4 regions of the Paenibacillus sp. J22R67 genome follow, and region 3 is predicted to be linked to each of the others. Evidence: riboswitches for the same ligand, from Rfam matches in the RefSeq annotation. Region 3 holds a riboswitch; each other region holds the start of a gene.

Region 1 (5,371 bases), on a different contig from region 3:
AGAAGCGGGTGAGAGTTGTACAATCGAGTTGGCGTGGATGAATAGTGAACAACCAGGTCCACCCGTGTTGGTTGGAACCACTTTGGCCTTTCTTATAGAGCTTGGGCGCAGGGGCACGAAGCAGCATATCCATGCACAGAGCGTGGAATTTTCTCATTCAATGGGTGATGTAAAAGCCCTTGAAGCTTATTTCGGATGCCCTATCCGGATGGGTAGAGCCAGTAATCGTTTGATACTTCATCGTAGAGATCTGGATCGACCCTTTATTTCGTATAACAAAGAATTGCTGGAGATCTTGAGTCCCGTATTGGATCAATCATTGGATGAACAGCGCGGTCGTACGATCTCTGAGATGGTTAAATGGATCTTGAAGCGCAGCCTAACAAGTGGACGCCTCGATATACGTACAGCGGCGAGTGAGTTGGGAATGAGCGATCGTACGCTGCAACGCCGTCTCACTGACGAAGGGACAACTTTCACAAATTTGCTGACACAAGCTCGGCATGAACAGTCACGAGAATACTTAGCAGACGATAAACTCGATATCAAGGAGGTGGCTTTTCTAGTTGGCTTTGAAGACCAGAATTCGTTTTACCGGGCCTTTCGCACTTGGGAAGGCAGTACGCCTTCAAATTGGCGGTCGAACTATGTAAAGACACAGTCGACTTCATAGCATTTTGAATCTAGCCACTTTCTTAAGTTTCATGATTTGGCGCGTTAAACTAGAAATATGGCGTTGTATGCTAGTTACCAATCGATGCTGACAAAGTAATATTATCTCTATCCGGAGCACTAGGATTTCCAAGAGTACTTCGAATCAGCTTGCTACGAACGACATCAAAGGAGACGAAATGAATGGATATGGGATTAAGGAACAAGACAGCTCTAGTAACAGGATCAACGAAAGGGATAGGAAAAGCAATTGCCATAGAACTTGCAAGAGAAGGTGTCAATGTCCTTGTTAATGGACGGAATCATGAAGAGGTAGATCGAACCGTACAGGAATTGAAGTCGGAGTTTTCGGATACCTCCCCTCAGAGTGCTACAGCTGATATTGTGGATAAGCAGCAAAGAGAAGCTTTATTTGCCAAATATCCATCTATCGATATACTGGTTAACAATATGGGCATTTATGAAATTATGTCCTATGAGGATGTTGAAGATGAGGTTTGGGAGAAATATTTTCGCACGAATGTACTTGCCGCTAATGGTTTATCCAAATATTATTTGCCGAAAATGTTGAAAAATAAGTATGGACGAATCATCTTTATAGCAAGTGAAGAAGCGATTATGCCTTCAGGTCTAATGCCGCAATACGCCATGACCAAATCGATGTTATTATCACTGTCCAAAAGTTTATCTAAACTTACGATAGGAACGGAAGTTACATCCAATACGATCATGCCAGGTCCAACGCTTTCCGAAAATGTGTATCAAATCATTGAAAGTTTATTTCCCGAGAATATGGCATTTAGTGAAAAAGAGAAAAAGTTTATGGCAGCCAACCTGCCTCACTCCGAAATACAGCGATTTATTCAGCCTTTTGAAATAGGCAGACTTGCTGCATTCGTATGCAGTCCTTATGCGTCCGCGTTTAAAGGAGCTCCAATACGGATGGATGGGGGTATGGTGCCGACCATCTTTTGATACCTACAGAAGGAAACCATTCCCGTATTTTGCTCATCGTATTATTCTATTTACGTGGGCGAATGCTCATCTTAGGAGATAATGAGGGGGGCACTTTGTATGATTACACTCAGAAAAATCACACTTGAAAACCGGCGTTCCATATTTACGACTAATGATTGATAAACGATACCAGAACCGGGGGTATGGCCGGGAAGCCATGGAAAGCTGCGGGTTCCGCGACAATGGGGAAGTTTTCAACAGTGAGTCAATTACTGTATTATCACTCTAATTTGCGTATACCCTTAAATGGATTAGGGAATTATAACTTGTAAAACGAAAGATTCAGTGTTATGAGGTAATCAAATGCTTTTCATTGCTATGGCAATAATAATAATACTTGCAGCATGGCGTTGGGGAGACTGGCGAAATTGGCAAAAATACCATGCTACGATACTGTATTTCTTGCTTGGAGACATATTCTATTTGTTGCTTACCTATCATTATCCGCTATGGCAGCATCAGCCAAAACCGCCAATTCATAGTTATATCGGTACCGAGATGTGCTGTTTGGTATGTTTCGCAGCCACAACACTGATATTTCTAGGTAAATATCCTAAAGGAATTGCGAAGTCAACTTTATGGATTGGATTATGGGTGGTCATTTACTCTTTTATTGAGGTCATTTACTTGCTCACAGGAGCGATTATACATTTTAACGGTTGGACGATGCTTTATTCCGTTCTCTTCAATATCATCACCTTTCCTTTGCTTCGGTTACATTATTGCCGACCATTAGTTGCGTACGCGATTACTATACCAATTGTTATAGCATTATTATTTATATTTAAAGTTCCAATTCGATGAATCAAGGAAAATGGTGTTTTCATCTAGACGACTTTCATTTTTCTAAGTATAATAAAAGGGAATTTCTGGTACGCGTAACTGGCGAAACGTAGAGGACTACGGGGGAGCGCGTATGACGTACAGCCGATCGCCTGGGCAGAGCGTTTGATCCAATGGGTCAGATGCTCTTTTTATTTTCTAGGGAGATGATGACGATGAAGAGGGCAAGGAATGTCGGAGTTCTGTTGTATAAAAGGGTAGATACGTTGGATTTTACCGGTCCTCATGATGTGTTTGGAGTCGCTGGGTACTTGGGTAGCGAATTTCAGGTCTTTACAGTTGCCGAAAAAGAAATCCCTGTGACAACCGTTAGCGGCATCACGATCACGCCACGGTATAGCTTTGATGACTGCCCAGCGATTGACATTCTCATCGTGCCCGGAGGGTTGGGAGCCCGTACAGAAATAACCAACTCAAGACTGATCACCTGGATTCGCGAGGTGGCGAGTCAAGCCTCAATTGTGCTTTCGGTATGTACCGGAGCGCTGTTGCTGGCGAAAGCTGATTTGTTGAAGGGGCTTCGAGTGACAACGAACCGGAAAGCATACGACCTTTTACGGGGCATGGTGTCACCAGATACAAAAGTTGTTGAGAATGTCCGGTATGTCGATAATGGCAAAATTGTCATGTCCGGCGGTGTAACAACAGGGTTCGACGCTGCCTTACATGTTGTGGCGCGGATGTCTAGCGAAGCATTGGCGCTGGAAACGGCTGCGCTTTTAGAATACATTTGGCATGGTAGGTTGGACATACGAAGAGCGATGTTGGAAGATGGAGAAGCGGTGCGTAATCTATTGGTCAGTGCGGCACGGTGGATTGAGCGGACCCAGGGTATTGTGCAGTGGCGCGAAGAAAGGTTTACACAGGCCTATGTGTCCGAACTGATCGAGCAGAATGAGTTATTTGTGGCGCATATGGAGGGTGTGCCTGTCGGCTGCCTATCCGTTCATTGGAAGGATGAAGAGATTTGGGGGGAACGGTTCCACGAAGATGCTGGGTATGTACATCGACTTGCCGTTTCCCGGGACTACCCTGGTATGGGAATAGGTACACGGCTACTCAATTGGGCAGAGGGTTATGCCAGAGAACAAGGCAAATCCTGGCTGCGTCTAGATTGCATGGCTGGCAACGCGGCGCTCAATCGCTATTACATCCGTGAAGGATTCACGTTTTGTGGTCGCTATGAAGCTCAAGGCTGGGCCGCAAGCTTGTACGAACGACGTATTTAAAGTGCGCTACAATTGTTTGAGCATGTAAAATGCCATTGCTAGAAGAAAACTTCTATCAATGGCACTTTTTTTGCTTCAGCTGAAGTTTAGATGTCTTTTTATCACATTCAAATAATTTTTTCTAATAAACAAGAAATAAACGATCTGAAGGAACAAGAAGATGCCCATGACGGTGAACGCGGCTGCACCAACTTCCAACTTAAATATCCTTTGCAAGGCTCCTAAAGCAACGACGGAATGCATAGTGGCCACGAAGTAAGGAAACAGGAACAATACACCAATTTCGATTGAAACAACTTTTTTCATTTCTTTAAAAGTTAAACCGATGTTATGCAATTGCTTATATTTCTGTTTATCACTTTCCTGATCCATGTAAAACTTGTTGTAAATAAAACTTCCTGAAGCTACGAAGAAGATGACGCCTAAGAATATCGATAAGAACATAATTGTGCCGTATGCTCTTTTTTCAGTTTCATAAATATGAGATTTGGATAAAAATAACGCTCTCTGACTATCGCCATATTTCTTCTCATATTCATCATAGATGACGTAGGTGTCAGACCAATCCTTGACATGAAACGCATACTGGGGTTGGGCTTGTTCAACCTCTGCAATGCGATCAAATACCTGATCGGTAACGACATAAATCGTTTGAAATTGATCTTGTAATAAATTCACTCGTACTTCGTCTATGATTCGGATGTTATTTCCTTCAAACGATAGGCGATTTGCAAGATCGTTTTCCGTAGGAGGGACGATTTTAATGGCTTCTTGCTCTTGCAGTGATACGGTTTTCAAGTTTAATTGCTTCGCGAATTGATTATAAAGGCTTGCTTTTATAACGGGAAACGAAGATTCATCCTCTTGGGTAAGATGTTTCATAGTCACAGTTATTTTTTCATACTGAAAATGATTATTCTTTAACTGATCTTCAATAAATCGGATCTCGTCTGCCGCGGATGGATGATTACCGAATGATTGATAAGTAAATGCCAGCGGATATCGAGTGTCAATATCATGAAGTGTATTCGCCCAAAAGGCATAAGAGGCGCCGCTCAAAACCACAGCTGCTGTAGATGTGATGGTAATAATAAAGAACATTCTGGCATTGTCCCGTATGCGATAGAACAAATTGGATACCCAGATTAGATTTGTGCTTTTTAAATAATAGAGCCTGTTCTTTTTTAATAAATCAATTGTATAAACGCTGAACTGCGAAAATAATAAATAAGTGGCAAAGACGATGATGCCGATGATCATTAAAATTAATTTCTCCAGATTCCCTTTTATCGGAATAAAGGATAAGACATATCCAACAATTAGTAAAAGTAATCCAAAGATAGCAATGAGTTTTGAAAATTTAGGAGCGGGCTTAGCGGCCTTCGTCGCTCTTAGCAGACGTAAAATATCTTTCTCCTTTACGATCCATGATGTAAATAAGGAAACAAATACCCCTAGCAGCAAGAAGCATCCAAGCGTGATAAGAATTGCTTTTAACGGAAAATAAAAAGGCAAAGATTGAAGTCTCAAGAGTTTCTCGATGATGATCAGAAATAATTTGGAGAACACTAAGCCCGTAATGATGCCGCCGATTGTTGCCGCGACACTGA
Region 2 (5,371 bases), on a different contig from region 3:
TTTTTGTTCGCCGTAATACCGATTTCATCAAGCACGTGCTCAGCGTCTTTACCTGTAATGTTCAGGTTACGCAGATCAATCAGCATCAAGTGGTTATCCGTACCGCCGGATACAAGGTTAATGCCTTCAGCTGTCAGTGCAGTCGCCAATGCTTGCGCGTTGTTGATGACGTTTTGGCCGTAAGTTTTGAATTCCGGTTGGAGAGCTTCACCGAAGGAAACGGCTTTTGCCGCAATTGTGTGCATCAAAGGACCACCTTGGGAACCAGGGAATACAGCTTTGTCAATCGCAGCCGCCCAAGCTTTGCGCGTAAGAATCATACCGCCGCGAGGACCGCGAAGCGTTTTGTGCGTTGTCGTTGTAACGAAATGTGCATGCGGCACTGGGTTAGGGTGCAAACCAGCTGCAACTAGTCCAGCAATATGCGCCATATCCACGAAGAACAATGCGCCTACATCGTTAGCGATGGAAGCTAGTGCTTCGAAATCGATCGTGCGCGGGTATGCACTTGCACCAGCAACAAGCATGCGAGGTTTATGTTTGAATGCTGCTTTACGAACATCGTCATAGTCGATGCGGAAATCCTTCTCACTAACGCCGTAAGCAACGAAGTTGTATAGAATACCGGAAGCATTAACAGGGCTGCCGTGTGTTAAGTGACCACCATGTGCCAGGTTCATACCCAGAACCGTGTCACCAGGGTTTAGAGCTGCCAAGTAAACAGCCATGTTCGCTTGCGCACCAGAGTGCGGTTGAACGTTCGCATGTTCAGCTCCGAAAAGCTCCTTCGCGCGGTCGCGAGCGATATCTTCTACGATGTCTACGTATTCGCAGCCGCCGTAGTATCTTTTGCCTGGGTAACCTTCAGCGTATTTGTTTGTCAGCACTGTACCCATCGCTTCAAGCACTGCTTCGCTTACGATGTTTTCAGATGCGATAAGCTCAATTTTGTCGCGTTGACGACCAAGCTCTAGATTCATTGCTTCTACGATTTTTGGATCTTGTTTACTTAGAAAGTTTGTCATATGGAATTCCTCCTAAAGGATAGTTTATATCTATAAGTTAACCTAGCAATCCGCATCTGGCGCGGCTTGCTGATAAAGCTGCTCGGCAGCCTCTGGTGTGTAGACAGCTCTTGTGCCGCCAATCAGCTTAGGTCGTGTAAACGCCATAGTCACATAAGCATGACCCATATTCCGCACGGGCGGCCGTGCAGGCACAGCAACCCTACGCAAATGCATCCCGATCAGCGTGCTGCCAATATCGATCCCAGCGTGTGCCTGAATGGTCTCAACGACAACAGGCTTCGCGAAGTGACGATACGCATATGAGGCCATTGAACCGCCGGCTTTTGGCACCGGAATGACCGACACAGGCTCAAGCTGAGGGGAGATCGCGAATAGATCTTCCTCAATGACAAGTGCGCGGTTCAAATGCTCGCAGCATTGAAAAGCCAGATGCAAACCGAACTCACGGCATATGCGCTGCGCTGTTTCAAAAATCGGCCGAGCTGCTTCCAGCGTACCCGATGTCCCAATCCGATGACCGAGTATTTCACTCGTGCTCGTACCAATGACCAGAATTTGTCCTGGCCTTAGATTGCCCACCTTAACCAACTCACGAAGATTTGCTTCCAAATCCTCTGCGATCGTGTGAAGTATGGAATTTGTCATGGTGGCCACCCTTATGGATGAATCGCGAAGCGATCTTCAATGCTTTGCAACTTGTTAATACGGTTCTGGTGACGAACACCTTGCGAAAACTCTGTTTCCAGCCAAATTTTCACGATTTCCTCGGCAACACCCGGTCCGATGACACGCTCGCCTAAAGCAAGTACATTCGTATCATTGTGCTCCCGTGTAGCTTTAGCAGAAAATAGATCGTGGACCAGCGCGCAACGGATACCTGGAACCTTATTCGCGGCGATCGACATCCCGATACCTGTTCCGCAGATCAGAATTCCCTTGTCAGCTTCGCCTGAGACCACATCGTCACAAACCTTCATCGCATAATCCGGATAATCAACGGAATCTGCAGAGCTGCACCCATAATCTATGACCTGATGGCCTAATGATTCAATAAAAGGAATGATAACATCTTTCAAACGGTAGCCTGCATGATCCGCACCTAAGGCAATTTTCATGAATAGAACGCTCCTTTGCTTGTTCGAATTCGACCATTCTATTATATCCCAAAGTCCACCAGAAAACGAAAAAAAGAGCGGACACGCTAGAAATAGCGCGTTGCTCTTTTGCCCAGGCGACCGGCCGTATAGCTCAATGCTCCATTGTGGTTACTCCCACTCGTCGCCAGTTACATTGAGTCTTGCTTGATAGATCCATCTTATCGCATTATACGCGAGGTGTAAAGATGTCTTACGCAAATCATTTCCCAGACTGCGGGTCATCTTTTCGCTCACGAAGTTTTTTAACCAATTTATCTAAACTCCCGCTAATTTCATTCGCCGTCTGCCGGTAAACCTCCAATGGGCCGCCGTAAGGGTCAGAAATATCGTAATCCGGAATTGAATCTTCAAGCAGATAAATCCGATTTCTCTCTTCGACTGTTATCGCTTGTGAAAGAGCTTGCTTAAGCTGAACTTCCGTCACCAGCTTCTCCCTTTCCTCAATTGCCTGAAGGATTCGATGATCGTCCTCTACATATTCTTTGAGTGTAAAAATCTTATCAATCGCACCCGGGAAGCGCTGGATAACCGTACGTTTATGCCCCATCGTCATGGTCAAAATGAGATCTGCCCACTTCACCTCAGACTCCTGAATGGCTAATGAACGAATAGACTCTTTGAACCCTGCTTCTTGTAGCAGCGCTGCACTATTTCGGGAGATCGGAGTGCCCGTCATCGCGGATACGCCAGCTGAACGAACTTCCGCCGCAAGTCCTTCTTGGTGCACCCTGATACGCAGCAAACCTTCGGCTAATGGACTGCGGCACGTATTTCCTGTACAGACAAATAGAATTCGCAACATGAGATCCTCCTAAGAACTTTCCGTAGGAAAGTTTTCTTCGTAAGCATAAGCTGAAACTTTCTAAGAAACATAGGCAGAGCCTGCCCCGCCTCTATTGTATCATAGCAAAAACTTGATCCCAAACGCGAGCAGAATAAGCCCGCCAAACGCTTCGCCATACTCGCCAACCCAGCCGTTCACCCGTCTGCCAACCAATAATCCAGCTACGGAGAGCAACGCGCCGAACAAACCAAATATAAGCACGGTTAACAGGATATCCGTCGCAAACATCCCTAGGGATACACCTACCGAGAACGAATCTATACTGACACTAAGCGCAAAAATCGTCAGCCCCCATAAGGACCTATGATCAAGAGAAGTTGCTTCCTCTCCTCTAATTGAACTATACACCATATGGGAACCCAAAAGAATGAGCAAACATCCGCCAGCTGCAGCAGCCACATTACCAAGGAGAAGCGAGACATATTGCCCCATGAAAATGCCCATTAATGGCATTATGATATGAAAAAGTCCAATCACCATGCTTATTTTAAAAATATCCACCAAGCGAATCCCCTTCATGCCGATACCGATTCCCAAGGAAAAAGCATCCAAACCCAAGGCTAACGCCATGATGAATATGGTGATTATTTGTCCAAATTCAACGCCATTTACGAGCATAAGTGCTGTCCCCCTTGTCCGCTTTCTTAACCAAGATATGCGGACAAACTGGGAATCATGCTAGCTAAACACGTACAAGCCGGTGACCGGCTGCCTTGCGCAGACGATTCATAATTGCCTGACCAATCCCTGTTTCTGGGCAGCCTTCTGCGACAATATACTGAATCCCTTGCTGGTCAAATTGCCTTAATGCGGCGTACAGCTCCTGAGCAATCGTTTCTGGTTCAGCTAACGAGCCACAGGGTATGACCAAATCAGCTTCAAACTGAGAGGCTCTCTCCTCAAAAGTAAGGATACCCGTCGATTCCCCGCGTTCTGTAGCGGCTTGAATGTCGCGCTGAATCCAAGCAGCCACCGCAGCTGCATCGTCTCCATATACGATATGCATGTATCCCTTCGGCGCATAATGCGTATACTTCATTCCCGGAGCACGGGGTGTTTCTGAAACTTGCACATCTTCCCGTTCAGCCTCATGAATGCGAATAGCTGGCAGCGTGGACTGCAGCTGCTCTGCCGTAACCCCGCCTGGACGTAAAATATACAGCCTGCCATCTACAAACTGAATCACCGTCGATTCAACACCAACGCCCGTCCCGCCGCCATCCACAATGCCTCCGATTCGACCATCAAGATCTTCTCGAACATGTGAAGCCAGCGTTGGACTCGGTCGGCCTGAGCTGTTGGCGCTTGGCGCTGCAATAGGAAGTTCTGCTTTGCGAAGAAGCTCTAGGGCCACAGGATGATCAGGTATACGAACGCCTACGGTCGTAAGACCGGCAGTCACCAACGACGAAATGCTACCTGTTTTCACAGGCAGCACAATAGTAAGAGGGCCAGGCCAGAAAGTCTCCATAAGCCTATAATGATCAAGCGTGACACTGCCAGGCTCAATAAGATCTGAGAGCTGCCCAGCATCCGCGATGTGAACGATCAGTGGATTATCCGATGGCCGTCCTTTCGCTGAGAAAATACGTTCTACCGCAGAGGTATTTGTAGCATCAGCACCAAGGCCATATACTGTTTCCGTTGGGAAAGCTACGGTGTCCCCGCTCCGCAGAAGCGCTGCGGCATCCAATATTTCTCCACCGCTGTCACTGACCCTATCCAGGTCAACTTTCCAGTATTTTGTCACGATCTATCATCCTTACTTCCAAAATGAATTGTAGGTATTAACTAAACAACGTATTAACTAAATCAAAATATTAGCTAAACCATGAAACGATTTTTTTAGTCATTTCCCAGATGAAAAATTTCACTTTGGGCTGTGAGTCTGCAGCAGCATCAGTAGTAGCATCAGCAATAGCAGGCTTCACTTGCTCTTCGGCGCTTACTTTCAACTCTTTGGCTTGTTTAACCGTTGGTTGAGCTACTTTACTGTCTTTTGTTTTTGCTGTTGGTGCAGGTGAAGTTTCTGTTTTGGCTACAACAGCGGCAGCTGCCACCGCTTCTCCTGAAACAGAATCTACAAAGCAAAGCGGTGGAAATAGCACACACCACCAATTCTGACCTTCCCCGCTGCCAATCGTGACGCGAAGCGCCTCATAATCACCTGCAGGATAAACTTCGTTACCGTACATTTTCGTTGGGAAAGGCACTTTGCCAAGTTCAACCGTATGCGTATAACGATACCCACGGGACTCAATCATTTGCCCGACAAGCGCATCGAACTCCGGCAAATGAGCCAATACCACCGCTCTTGCTTCATCCAAAGAGTGCGGTCCAAC
Region 3 (5,371 bases):
GCGATTGGCGGATATGGATGACCGCATGGCTCGTAACAGCGGTCTTTATCCTCTCCAATTCAGCCACCCCACTTTACGTTAACTGGCAGCGGGAAATGGGCTTCTCCAATGGTACACTCACATTAATCTTCGCCGCGTATATCATCGGTTTGCTCACGACCTTGCTCGTCGCCGGCCAGTTATCTGACCGATACGGGCGGAAGCCGGTGTTGTTCCCGGGGCTTGTAGCTGCCGTACTCGCTTGTGTTTTATTCGGCACTGCCTCCTCGGTCGCCGCATTACTGCTCGCGCGATTGCTGTCGGGCATTGCTGTTGGCGTCATCGTCGCGGCTGGCATGGCTTCGGTCATGGATGTAGGGGGCTTCACCCGGAGACATACAGCCTCGCTCGCCGCTTCGGTCGCCATGGTGCTGGGGGCAGGACTCGGTCCGCTGTTATCGGGTATTTTGGTCGAATTGCTCACTCGGCCGCTCGTCCCCCTTTTCGGTACACAGCTGTTGATATTGGCCAGTGCTTTCGCCGTTGCCGGATCACTTCCAAGAAGACGCGTCCCTGCACACCACAGCGGATGGAGGCTTCGGATGCCATGCGTGCCCAAGGTTAACCGGTTGCACCTTACTCTTGGCATCGTTGTCTTCGCCCCGGGTATCTCTTCGACGTCGTTCATCCTGTCGCTCGGCCCCTCACTGCTTAAGAAATTATTGGGCGTTTCGAGCCCGCTTGTCGCTGGCGGAATGGCATGCCTCATGTTTCTGTCGGCGACAGGTGTTCAATTTCTCCTTAAGAAGCTCTCCATCCGAAGCCAGTTCTTGATGAGCACGGCGTCTGTCTTCCTCGCCATGCTCTGCATGGCAATAGCGATTTGTACTTCCACCGTCGCTCCGCTAGTGCTGGCCGCCATGCTGGCCGGTGTTGGCCAAGGTCTCGGGCAACTCGGTGGCTTGACGCTGATCGGTTTGCATGTACCCGAGCATCGCAGAGCTGAAGCAAATGCGGTTCTTAACATCGGTGGCTATATTCCTGCCGCGATCCTCCCCGTGTGTACGGGCTACCTAATCGACTATACGGGATTGGCCATAGGAGCGACTAGCTTTGCCGTAATTCTAACTACGGCTGCCATGATTGCGGCAGGGTTTGTACGAGTAAAGTTGCGGTAACTGATTTGAAGGGACGAAGCTTGAACCATTTGCACAATAACCCATTTTTTGATTGGAGAGAAGTTTATTAGCTGTTTGTTAAGAGATGAGCGTGATGGTAGCTTAGAATATCTGATCAAAAGTGGGGGGATACGCTAACGGATTTTTTTTATTCCATAGACATCAGGAGAAGGTTGCCAACAGCGTTGATCGGCAGCCTTTTCAACTAAAGGGATAGTGCAAAAGAAAGTGTTTAATCCTCACATACTATCTATCTTAGTTACCCTTCTTGTTCGTTGGTTGATCAAGAAGGGTAACGCCATTTGATGTGAAAATCGATAATGTTCCCGTAGTGATCCGATTCAATATGGCAGCAACCAGTCAGCAACTCCTTTAGCATCTCACGCCCGCGCTGTACTCTTGATTGCCCCCGAATAGGAGATCCCAAGCTGTTCACTCAATTCTTTCTGGGAAATTCCTTTCAGAATTATGGTTTAGGAAAGGTAGTCTATTTACATCCGGGTCACAGGGCAGATTCTTTCAGACCAGAAGCTATCAAACGGCTCATTCTAAATAGCGCACGTTGGATTGCTAAACTCGAACAAGAGTAATGAATATTTTTTCGCTTAAGTTTGATAAATTATTATAAATAGGTTATTTCTAAACTAATATCTGAAAGCAAGGTGTGGTAGGAATGAGCGATAAGCCTTTATTAGTCATCGTCGGTTCTGGGCCGGGAGTAAGCTCAGATATAGCCAAGAAATTTGGAAGCAATGGCTTCCGAGTAGTTCTCATAGCAAGAACCAAACCATCATTGGAAAGCAGCTTGAAAGATCTTCGACAGTTATTTATTGAATCGCACGGAATTTCAGCAGATGCATCGGATCCAGAGTCATTAAAAACAGCCTTTGAACAAATAAAAAATCAATATGGAGCCACCGATGTGTTGGTATATAATGCAGCACACATCGTACCAGGGGATCCCCTTTCGATAACCGAACACCAGCTTATTGAAGATTTTAAGGTAAACACTGTCGGTGCGCTGACCAGCGCTCAACAAGTCATCCCGGATATGGTCGAACGAAGACAAGGGACGCTCTTTTTCACAGGAGGCGATATTGCGCTGATTCCAAACCCACTTTATGCTTCTTTATCCGTTGGCAAAGCCGCACTCCACTCGCTTGCGCATTCAATGGCTGAGACGTTATCTCCATACGGAATTTATGTAGGTCAGGTTCTAATCGCTGATCATGTTAAAAAGGGGACGTTTTACGATCCGGACAGGATAGCCGATGTGTATTGGGAATTATATAACAAAAAAGACCAGAGGGAATATTTGTTTAGGGAGTGATTATTGACGTTGTTATATTCAACGAACGTAAGAACTATAGTTCAATCACGACATGAAGGCAGCCGCACACGATCGGCTGCCTTTGCCTGTTGAAGTAACGGGCAGAAAAACGTAATAATTAACTTGATTATTTTAGATTTTCCCGATTACAATAAAGTAAATATTTGGTATATATAACTGGCGAAACGTGGAGTACCACGAGGAAGCACATATTTCATACGCCGTTCGCCTGGGCAAAGTATTTGATCTAAGATCAGATGCTTTTTTTTGTATCCATCCATGAAAGGGACGGTGTTATGGAATGAAATTAGCTTATATTCTTTTTGACAAGATGACAACATTGGATTTTGTCGGTTTCTATGACGCAGTATCTTGGCTAAAAATTCTAAATGCTAAAGAAGATGTGTCATGGGATCTGTGTGCAAAGCGCGAGGAGATTACAGATGATCGTGGTATGACAATAAAGATAAAGCATATTAGCCCAGATTTGTCTAAGTATGATTTGATATTTATCCCCGGCGGAATGTCTACTAGAGAATTGAGATACGGTAAAGAGTTTGTTTCTTGGATACAAAGTGCTCGAGATGTGGAATACAAAGTGTCTGTTTGTACAGGTGCTTTGCTTTTAGGTGCCGCTGGGTTCTTAACAGATAAAATGGCGACAACGAACCCATCTGCATACGAATTGTTGACTCCTTATTGCGCAGAGGTTATTAAGGCCCGATTTGTACGGGATGGGAATATTTTTACTGGTGGAGGCGTTTCTGCTTCAATTGATTTAGGATTGTATCTTGTTGAATCACTTACGAATATGGAAGTGGTTAAAAAGGTCCAAAAGCTGATGGATTAACCTTACTATCAGGCGGGGAAATTGTCTAATATTTTCATGCCACACACTAGTAATGAAAACTGTTAACTTAAGGATCACGATTGAATGTTGTACTAATTTAATAGCTTTCTATATTCAAGGGGGGAACAGGTTTGATTATACGTTTATTGGAAGATAATGACCGAAGTCATGTTGAGAATATTATGGCAAATCATCCGCTTCAATTTCCAAATTTCATCATTGAGAAATACCCACTTAGGTGGGCTGAGTTTCTGGAGAAACAGGATAATAAGATTTGCGGGTATTACGTGGCACATACCGATATTGTTCTCGGTCATGCTGGATATATTTTCGATTTTGAAAAAGGTCTTTATGAAATAGTTGGGGTAGCAGTTCATAAGGATAGTCAACGTAAGGGGATAGGAAAAGCGTTACTTGAAACTATATGTAATCAGGTTCAACTACTTGGCGGGAACAAGGTGATTCTACATACTTTGGGGCATGATGCTCAGGAAATACATTAATGATATATGATAAACAGCATCCGGCGTAGTGCCATTCCAGCTCGGAAAATATAGGGCACCACAGTATATTTGTACGTGCCTTTCCATGAATAGATCCTTTCACATACACAAATAATGTAACTAGTACGTGAAGGAGGCCGGAAAATGAATAATCAACGCGCACAAGAGATTGCAGTTTCACCTACCATGGTTGATGTCACTTATAACGGGAAGCCAATCTACATTCAACATGTCGACGAAGAGAATGAAACCGCAAGAGTTTATCCTTTGGATCAACAAGAAAATGAGCAAAGCGTCCCTTTAAGCAGTTTAGTCGAGAGCTCTCAAATGTTAGATATGGAAGACATTAAAATGGTATGCCCATCCCCTAAATAATTGAAAAGATGATATTAAATGCGTACCTATTGCAACCGAGAGTTCAATATCAACATGAGAAGGCAACGGACTAAATCGGATCCGTTGCCTTTTCTCAACGAAGGGCAGTTTAGCTTCAAGACTGACTTTGCGTAGCCTCTTTCCGCGAATAGCGCCGCCGCCGAATGAAGGAACAGCTTGCGCCGCTCCTCGCAATATGCCATGCGCGGCCGGACCGCTATCACATGGCCAGTGACGGACGTCCGCTCTCGGGACTGTTTGGCAGAGCTCTCATTTCGACACGGCGCAATCGGCGTAAGCCTGTGGCGGAAAGTCCGCGCGCTGCGAGCTTGCCAGCATCAACCCTCGATTTCGGCTCGAAGCTCATCTGCGGTCAGCTTTGGTGCCTGCAGATGCGGATAATGGCCGAGACCAGGGAGAATCGTAAGCTTTAAATTATTACGCTCAGCGAACTCGACGCCCATTTCCTTCATGACGTAGCTATCCTTTTCGCCCCACACGACTTTTACGGGCACTTTGAGCTTCGTCATATTGGCTTCAAAATAGTCCTGGTCGCGGGTGAAGTGAGAGTAGTAGTGATAGAACGCGTCGGCCGCAGTGATATCGCCGTCCCACCCTTTCGCTATATCGTCCCTAAACTCTTGGGGCAACATGTAGCGCTTTTCTGTCGGATTGTCGCGGAAGAACGTGTTTTCCAGGATTTCATCTCGGGTCTGGTTCATCGCAGCACGCACGACATCGGACGAGGGCTTAGATTTCAGGGCCGCAAGGTTTTCCCACATGTACTGCGGCCGGTTGAACGGCGCAAAATCTCCGACGATGATCTTCCTCGCGATATGTGGCTGTTCCAGGGCGGCCAGCAACACCGGCAAAGCCCCAATATCGGTCGCGTAAATCACCAGCTTCGAGCTGTCGATACCGGAAGCGCGGATATATTGTTCCAACACCTGGGCATAGTCTTTCGGTGCGTAGGAAAAGCGCTCGGCGCTCGGACGTGAGGATTGTCCGTAACCAGGCCAGTCAAACGCATGAACCTCATAATCGCTGGACAGAGATTCGGCAATCTGCTTCCACGAATATATCGATTCTGGGAAGCCGTGTAGGAACAACACCGTAGCCTTTGGATGGACAGGACGATAGACCATATGACGAAGCT
Region 4 (5,371 bases), on a different contig from region 3:
TGCGGCACCGAAACACCGGAGTCAGATATTGACATCGGCGTGTACTATCGGCCTGAGCAGCCGATCGACCTTGCAGCTTTGGAGAAAGCTGCGGAGTTATTGGATGACCAGCACCGCAGCGGTCTTATCACGACTATAGGCGGTTGGGGGCCGTGGATCAATGGCGGCGGCTGGCTTAGCAGCGGCGGCTTTCCCTTGGATGTGCTGTATCGGGATGCCGCGAGAGTGTCAGGCATCATCGAGGATTGCCGGCAGGGACGGATCGATATCCACTATCAGCCGGGGCATCCGCATGGCTTCTGCACATCGATCTACATGGGAGAAGTCGCGCGCTGCCGGCCGCTCTGGGATCCGGAGGGCCTCGTCGCTGAAATGAAGGCGAATACATCTCCGTATCCGGATGCGCTGCGGCAAGCGACTATCTCGAAATTCATGTGGGAAGCCGATTTCTCTGTAGCTAACGCTAAGAAAGCTTTGGGACGTAATGATGTTTCGTACGCAGCAGGGCATCTATTTCGAACCGCAAGCTGCTTGGTTCAAGTGTTGTTCGCGTGCAATGGGCAGTATTTGCTGAACGAGAAAGGGGCTGTCGCTCAGTGTAGCCATTTTGCAGCGGCCCCTGCTGATTTCGAGAGGCGAATCCAGGAGGGATTCGCTTGCATGACTGCCGATCGAGCGGATTTAACGAGGGCGATTGCTTCTTTTGCGGCGCTTGTTGGTGAGGTTCAGGCGATTGCTGTCTAGGGAGACAGGGCCTGAAGCCCGCGCGATCGTCACCCGAGAAGCCATCGATCGATCGTTCTCCCGCAAGGATAAGTAGTATTGGGGAACTACAGTCCTTTATTTCTTTGACAAGGCACATTTTCTGCCTGCAAGGGGAACTACGGTCCGCTATTTTGCCAAATTTACGTGAAAACTGTGACATGAAGGACGAATAAGGTCCTGTAGATCCCCTCCGCGAGGAGGTAGTTTGTTTTCATCGGAATAGAGGACTCCAGTTCCCTTAGCATCGTCATTGGGCTACGCGGAGCGCCTGCAGCGATGAAAAACATCGCTGGGAGGCAATAGCACGAGCGAGCGCGTGCTTTTCGCAGCCGCAACGATGAAAAACATCGTTGCAGCTGGTATTAGGCTACGCGGAGCGCCCTGCAGCGATGAAAAACATCGCTGGGAGGCAATAGCACGAGCGAGCGCGTGCTTTTCGCAGCCGCAACGATGAAAAGCATCGTTGCAGCTGGTATTAGGCTATGCGGAGCGCCTGCAGCGATGAAAAACATCGCTGGGAGGCAAGAGCGCGAGCGAGCGCGTGCTTTTCGCAGCCGCAACGATGAAAAGCATCGTTGCAGCTGGCACTAGGCTACGCGGAGCGCCTGCAGCGACGTTGCTTTTCAGCCATCGCTCAATCATGGTAAACTCAGTAAAGGATCCTGGAAATTATTCTAGGGTCCTTTTAAATTTCAAGAAGCGGCGGGTGAAGGTTTGGATAACGCTAAATTTAACGAAGATTGGGAAGCGAATGAAATCATTATGAATCTTGCAAAGGAAGCGCTGGCAAAGGGATCACCTCCGCATGAAGTACGCGAGCTTGTGCTTCAGTCGAATGCTTTTAGAGAATGGAATTCCATGGAAAGATGCTTCGCTGTTGAATATCATGAGATATTTATATACACGGATTTACTCGGGGAGATAACGTTCAAACTTTACGATAATAACATTAGGGAAATTGCTACAGCAACAATGACAGGATTAAAAATAAATAAAGAAGCGTACAGTTGGAAGCATGAGTACGACAGATCATTTGATCAAATTGGGGTAAGAATAACGCCGGTCGAATTAGGAGTAAGCATTGGTTTGTTTTGCAAAAATATGAATTTGGCACAACCACTAGGTGTATTGGAATTTCTAGGTTTAATTACGAATAACGCAAGCTCGTTATTAAACTTAGAACTAGAGATTCTGGGGGACTTATCCAGTAAACAAAGTGAAGTCACACAATGGATAGAGGAGTTCATGAATGCACATTTATGAGGAACTGTATAAAGTAACAAATTTTATCGTTCTCATCACAAAAAGGTTTTGACCTTAGGCAAATTCATGTAAAATATAACGTAGAATTAGAGAGTAATCATAAGGAGAGATTCAGAATGACTGTTTTGGACATTAAAATTGATGATTTAACCGGTCCTGAGGTACAAACATTAATCCTTGAACATCTGAAAGGGATGTCAGAGCTTTCACCACCAGAGAGCATGCATGCCCTGAATATTGATGGGCTTAAATCACCGAAAGTCACATTTTGGAGTGCATGGGATCAAGGTCAATTAGCTGGATGCGGCGCAATGAAAGAACTTGACTCCGGACACGGTGAGATAAAATCCATGCGCACTTCGTCAGCCCATCTAAGAAAAGGGGTTGCCAAGCAGCTTCTAGAACACATCATTGGGGAAGCCAAGCAACGTGGCTATCAGCGAATAAGTCTGGAAACAGGCTCCATGGAAGCCTTTGAACCTGCAAGAAGACTTTATGAAAACTTCGGGTTTGAATATTGTCTGCCGTTTTCGGATTACACCGATGACCCGCTTAGTTCATTTATGACATTAAAACTATAAAAAAAAGGCTGCTGGACCAACAGGTCTAGACAGCCCTTTTCTATTTGATCGCCTAAGGCGTTTTCGAATAAACGAAAAATCCGCTTCTTTTTTCCCAACCCGCTGCCGTCCAGAAAGAATGGCCAAGATCATTATTTTCGAGCACAAAAATATGACATTTCTCAATGCCTATTTCTCTTAACTGAGCCAAACTCATCTCTACGAGCCGATGTCCAATCCTTTGTTTGCGGTTTTCCGGATTAACAGCTAGGTGATAGATAAACCCTCTTCTGCCATCATGCCCCGCTAAAATAGTTCCAACGATCCTTTTATCCGCTTCGCAGACGAAACAAAATCCTTTATTTCGATGCAGATAGCTCTCGATATTAGGTTTGGAATCTGCCTCACTTAATACAAGACCTTCAATCTGACTCCACAGTAAAAAGGCTTGTTCATAATCTTCGATTGTCATTTCTCGAATCGTCGACATAGATAAATTCTCCTTAGGATGTACATGTTTTATTCCATCCTATCATACGCATTGAAATCTATGTCATTAATTGTTATGATGAATTCATAGAAGCAACTGTGTGTGACTGGCGGAACATGGGTAACCATGAGGGAGCACATAGATAATCAGCCGTACGCCTGGGCAGAGGTAAGGGGATATCCCCTTACCTCTTTGCGTTTCCAATTTACTCAAAAGGGATGATTAACATGTCAGCAGAAACATTAATCTTGGATGGTAATCGAGTCGCAGACGCCATGAAGGAATCGTTGTTCAGCAGAGTAGAAAATTTGGCCGAAAAAGGAATCGTCCCTTGTTTAGCGACTGTGCTAGTCGGTGATGATCCTGCGTCAGCAACCTACGTACGGATGAAAGGAAATGCTTGCAAGCGACTCGGTATTCAATCTATTCGTGTTGTTCTTCCTGAGGACACGACTACGGAGGAGTTAATTGCGGCAATTAACAAGCTTAATGATGATGATAGCGTGCATGGTATCTTGCTGCAGCACCCAGTCCCGAAACAGATCGATGAAAGGGCAGCTTTTGAGGCGATTCATATTGATAAAGATGTCGATGGAGTGACTACATTGGGATTTGCTCAGAATGCTTTCGGATTTGCTGAGTTCCCTTCCTGCACGCCGGCGGCGATAATTGGAATTTTAGACTATTATAAAATTCCTGTTGAAGGTAAACATGCGGTTGTCATTGGAAGAAGTCCAATCCTCGGCAAACCTGTTTCTTTGATGCTGCTAAATAAGAATGCAACAGTTACGACCTGCCACTCGAAAACAGCGAATTTGGCCGATATCGTACGCTTAGGAGATATTATCGTGGCTGCAGTGGGGAAGCCGCAATTTGTTCAGGGTGATTGGCTGAAACCAGGCGCAATTGTTTTGGATGCAGGCTACAATCCTGGCAACATCGGGGATGTTGACTATGAGGCTTGTAGGAAGGTGGCTTCGGCCATTACACCGGTTCCAGCCGGGGTCGGTCCAGTGACCATAGCAACTTTACTCAAACATACGGTCGATGCTGCTGAGAAATTAGCAAGTAAACGATAAGATAACAGCGGCGTCCCAGACTTTTGTAAACAACATATTTTCGCCAACAACTGGTCATACTAGGGGATCTAGAGTGAAGAGGTGAAAATCATGCTGTTAAACATTATTGTAGGATTTTTAATCCCCTGGGTGTTTGGCATCTATCTGTATAGGAAGTCTCGCATTATTGTTTTTCTTATAAGCCCAATTACGGTCACAATAGCAGGATTAATCAATGATACGGGCTATCATTTGGAATTCTGGGACTTTACTCCATTGATTGAAAATGATGAGACACTTTCGGCTCTTCCGCTTGATTTAGGTCTTTATCCCGTTATGGCGGGTTATATGATTTATTGGATTAGGAAAAATAATCGACATGCGCTCCTGAAAATAGGCTGTTTGTGCCTAGCTACGACTTCGCTGGAATATTTGGCGTTTATTTTTGGCAAAGTAGAATACAGCAATCACTGGAATATAGGTTGGACCTTTGTATCCTATATACTTGCTTATGGCTTAGTTTATTTGTATTACAGGCTTTTGGTAAGATACGGCTATTTCAAATGATAAACTCTTAATTGCTCTTCGGGCCTTTGGTCAGTGTGAGTTGTTAAGAGTTTTTTTGTTGTTATGTATTCAGGAATAATTTGGATCAACATGTTAAAAATACTCCTGTAACAATTGAAGTGGAGGTAACGGATGAAAATAAAAATGATAGTAGTCAGCCTGTTGATTTCAGTTTTATGGTGTAAAGTCGGATTTGCTGAACCCAAGCATTCCATACAAGCTGCGTTTGTACGGGGCGGAGATCTATGGGTCAAAAAAGAGGATAAGGAGCTCCAAGTCACTCTAAATCAACTGGTGAGCGAACCCAAATGGTCGTCTGATGGGAAGTTCATTGCCTACTCTCTTGCCCTCGGAGAACAGAAGCATGAGATATGGGTGTATAGCTTGGAGATGAAAAAACATAACCGTGTGTATCCAGGCGGTGACAATTTTCAGTGGTCTCCCAATAGGAATGATCTTGCTTTTAAAATAGATGGCGTTTTGAATATCGCAAAGGTTAACCGTGATAAAGTGGAACCCTTTAAGAACGTAACACGGGGTGTGGATAACTATTCGTGGCTACCTGATGGCAGTGGATTTCTGGTATCATCACCTGCTCAGCTGCGGCCATCGGGGTGGACGAATGTTGAACTCTATATGGTTCCGACAGACGCCAAAATGGACCCTAA

The links. Region 3 has a riboswitch for ZMP and ZTP ahead of AC58VC_RS16215 (DJ-1/PfpI family protein). Riboswitches for the same ligand answer to the same signal wherever they lie in the genome.
Region 1: it holds a riboswitch for ZMP and ZTP, as region 3 does, so the genes downstream of both, AC58VC_RS07745 (GNAT family N-acetyltransferase) here and AC58VC_RS16215 (DJ-1/PfpI family protein) in region 3, are expected to answer to the same signal.
Region 2: it holds a riboswitch for ZMP and ZTP, as region 3 does, so the genes downstream of both, rpiB (ribose 5-phosphate isomerase B) here and AC58VC_RS16215 (DJ-1/PfpI family protein) in region 3, are expected to answer to the same signal.
Region 4: it holds a riboswitch for ZMP and ZTP, as region 3 does, so the genes downstream of both, AC58VC_RS26550 (bifunctional 5,10-methylenetetrahydrofolate dehydrogenase/5,10-methenyltetrahydrofolate cyclohydrolase) here and AC58VC_RS16215 (DJ-1/PfpI family protein) in region 3, are expected to answer to the same signal.

What each region holds. Positions count from the first base shown of each region.
Region 1 is NZ_JCAUAX010000002.1:356,524-361,894, reverse strand. It holds gene AC58VC_RS07760 (AraC family transcriptional regulator) at 1-673, shown strand, start outside; gene AC58VC_RS07755 (SDR family NAD(P)-dependent oxidoreductase) at 856-1,647, shown strand; gene AC58VC_RS07750 (CBO0543 family protein) at 1,993-2,493, shown strand; ZMP/ZTP riboswitch at 2,558-2,637, shown strand; gene AC58VC_RS07745 (GNAT family N-acetyltransferase) at 2,688-3,761, shown strand; gene AC58VC_RS07740 (FtsX-like permease family protein) at 3,837-5,371, opposite strand, start outside.
Region 2 is NZ_JCAUAX010000012.1:30,027-35,397, reverse strand. It holds gene glyA (serine hydroxymethyltransferase) at 1-1,025, opposite strand, end outside; gene AC58VC_RS31475 (TIGR01440 family protein) at 1,068-1,673, opposite strand; gene rpiB (ribose 5-phosphate isomerase B) at 1,685-2,143, opposite strand; ZMP/ZTP riboswitch at 2,247-2,327, opposite strand; gene AC58VC_RS31465 (low molecular weight protein arginine phosphatase) at 2,385-2,987, opposite strand; gene AC58VC_RS31460 (manganese efflux pump MntP) at 3,087-3,647, opposite strand; gene AC58VC_RS31455 (L-threonylcarbamoyladenylate synthase) at 3,712-4,779, opposite strand; gene spoIIR (stage II sporulation protein R) at 4,850-5,371, opposite strand, start outside.
Region 3 is NZ_JCAUAX010000003.1:933,705-939,075, forward strand. It holds gene AC58VC_RS16200 (MFS transporter) at 18-1,157, shown strand; partial or broken gene AC58VC_RS16205 (RNA polymerase sigma factor SigZ) at 1,441-1,618, opposite strand; gene AC58VC_RS16210 (SDR family NAD(P)-dependent oxidoreductase) at 1,831-2,487, shown strand; ZMP/ZTP riboswitch at 2,651-2,729, shown strand; gene AC58VC_RS16215 (DJ-1/PfpI family protein) at 2,789-3,337, shown strand; gene AC58VC_RS16220 (GNAT family N-acetyltransferase) at 3,469-3,840, shown strand; partial or broken gene AC58VC_RS16225 (small acid-soluble spore protein H) at 3,985-4,158, shown strand; gene AC58VC_RS16230 (alpha/beta fold hydrolase) at 4,554-5,371, opposite strand, start outside.
Region 4 is NZ_JCAUAX010000008.1:147,145-152,515, reverse strand. It holds gene AC58VC_RS26575 (nucleotidyltransferase domain-containing protein) at 1-744, shown strand, start outside; gene AC58VC_RS26570 (hypothetical protein) at 1,216-1,356, shown strand; gene AC58VC_RS26565 (hypothetical protein) at 1,480-2,028, shown strand; gene AC58VC_RS26560 (GNAT family N-acetyltransferase) at 2,154-2,609, shown strand; gene AC58VC_RS26555 (GNAT family N-acetyltransferase) at 2,662-3,078, opposite strand; ZMP/ZTP riboswitch at 3,171-3,249, shown strand; gene AC58VC_RS26550 (bifunctional 5,10-methylenetetrahydrofolate dehydrogenase/5,10-methenyltetrahydrofolate cyclohydrolase) at 3,306-4,157, shown strand; gene AC58VC_RS26545 (CBO0543 family protein) at 4,248-4,703, shown strand; gene AC58VC_RS26540 (TolB family protein) at 4,836-5,371, shown strand, end outside.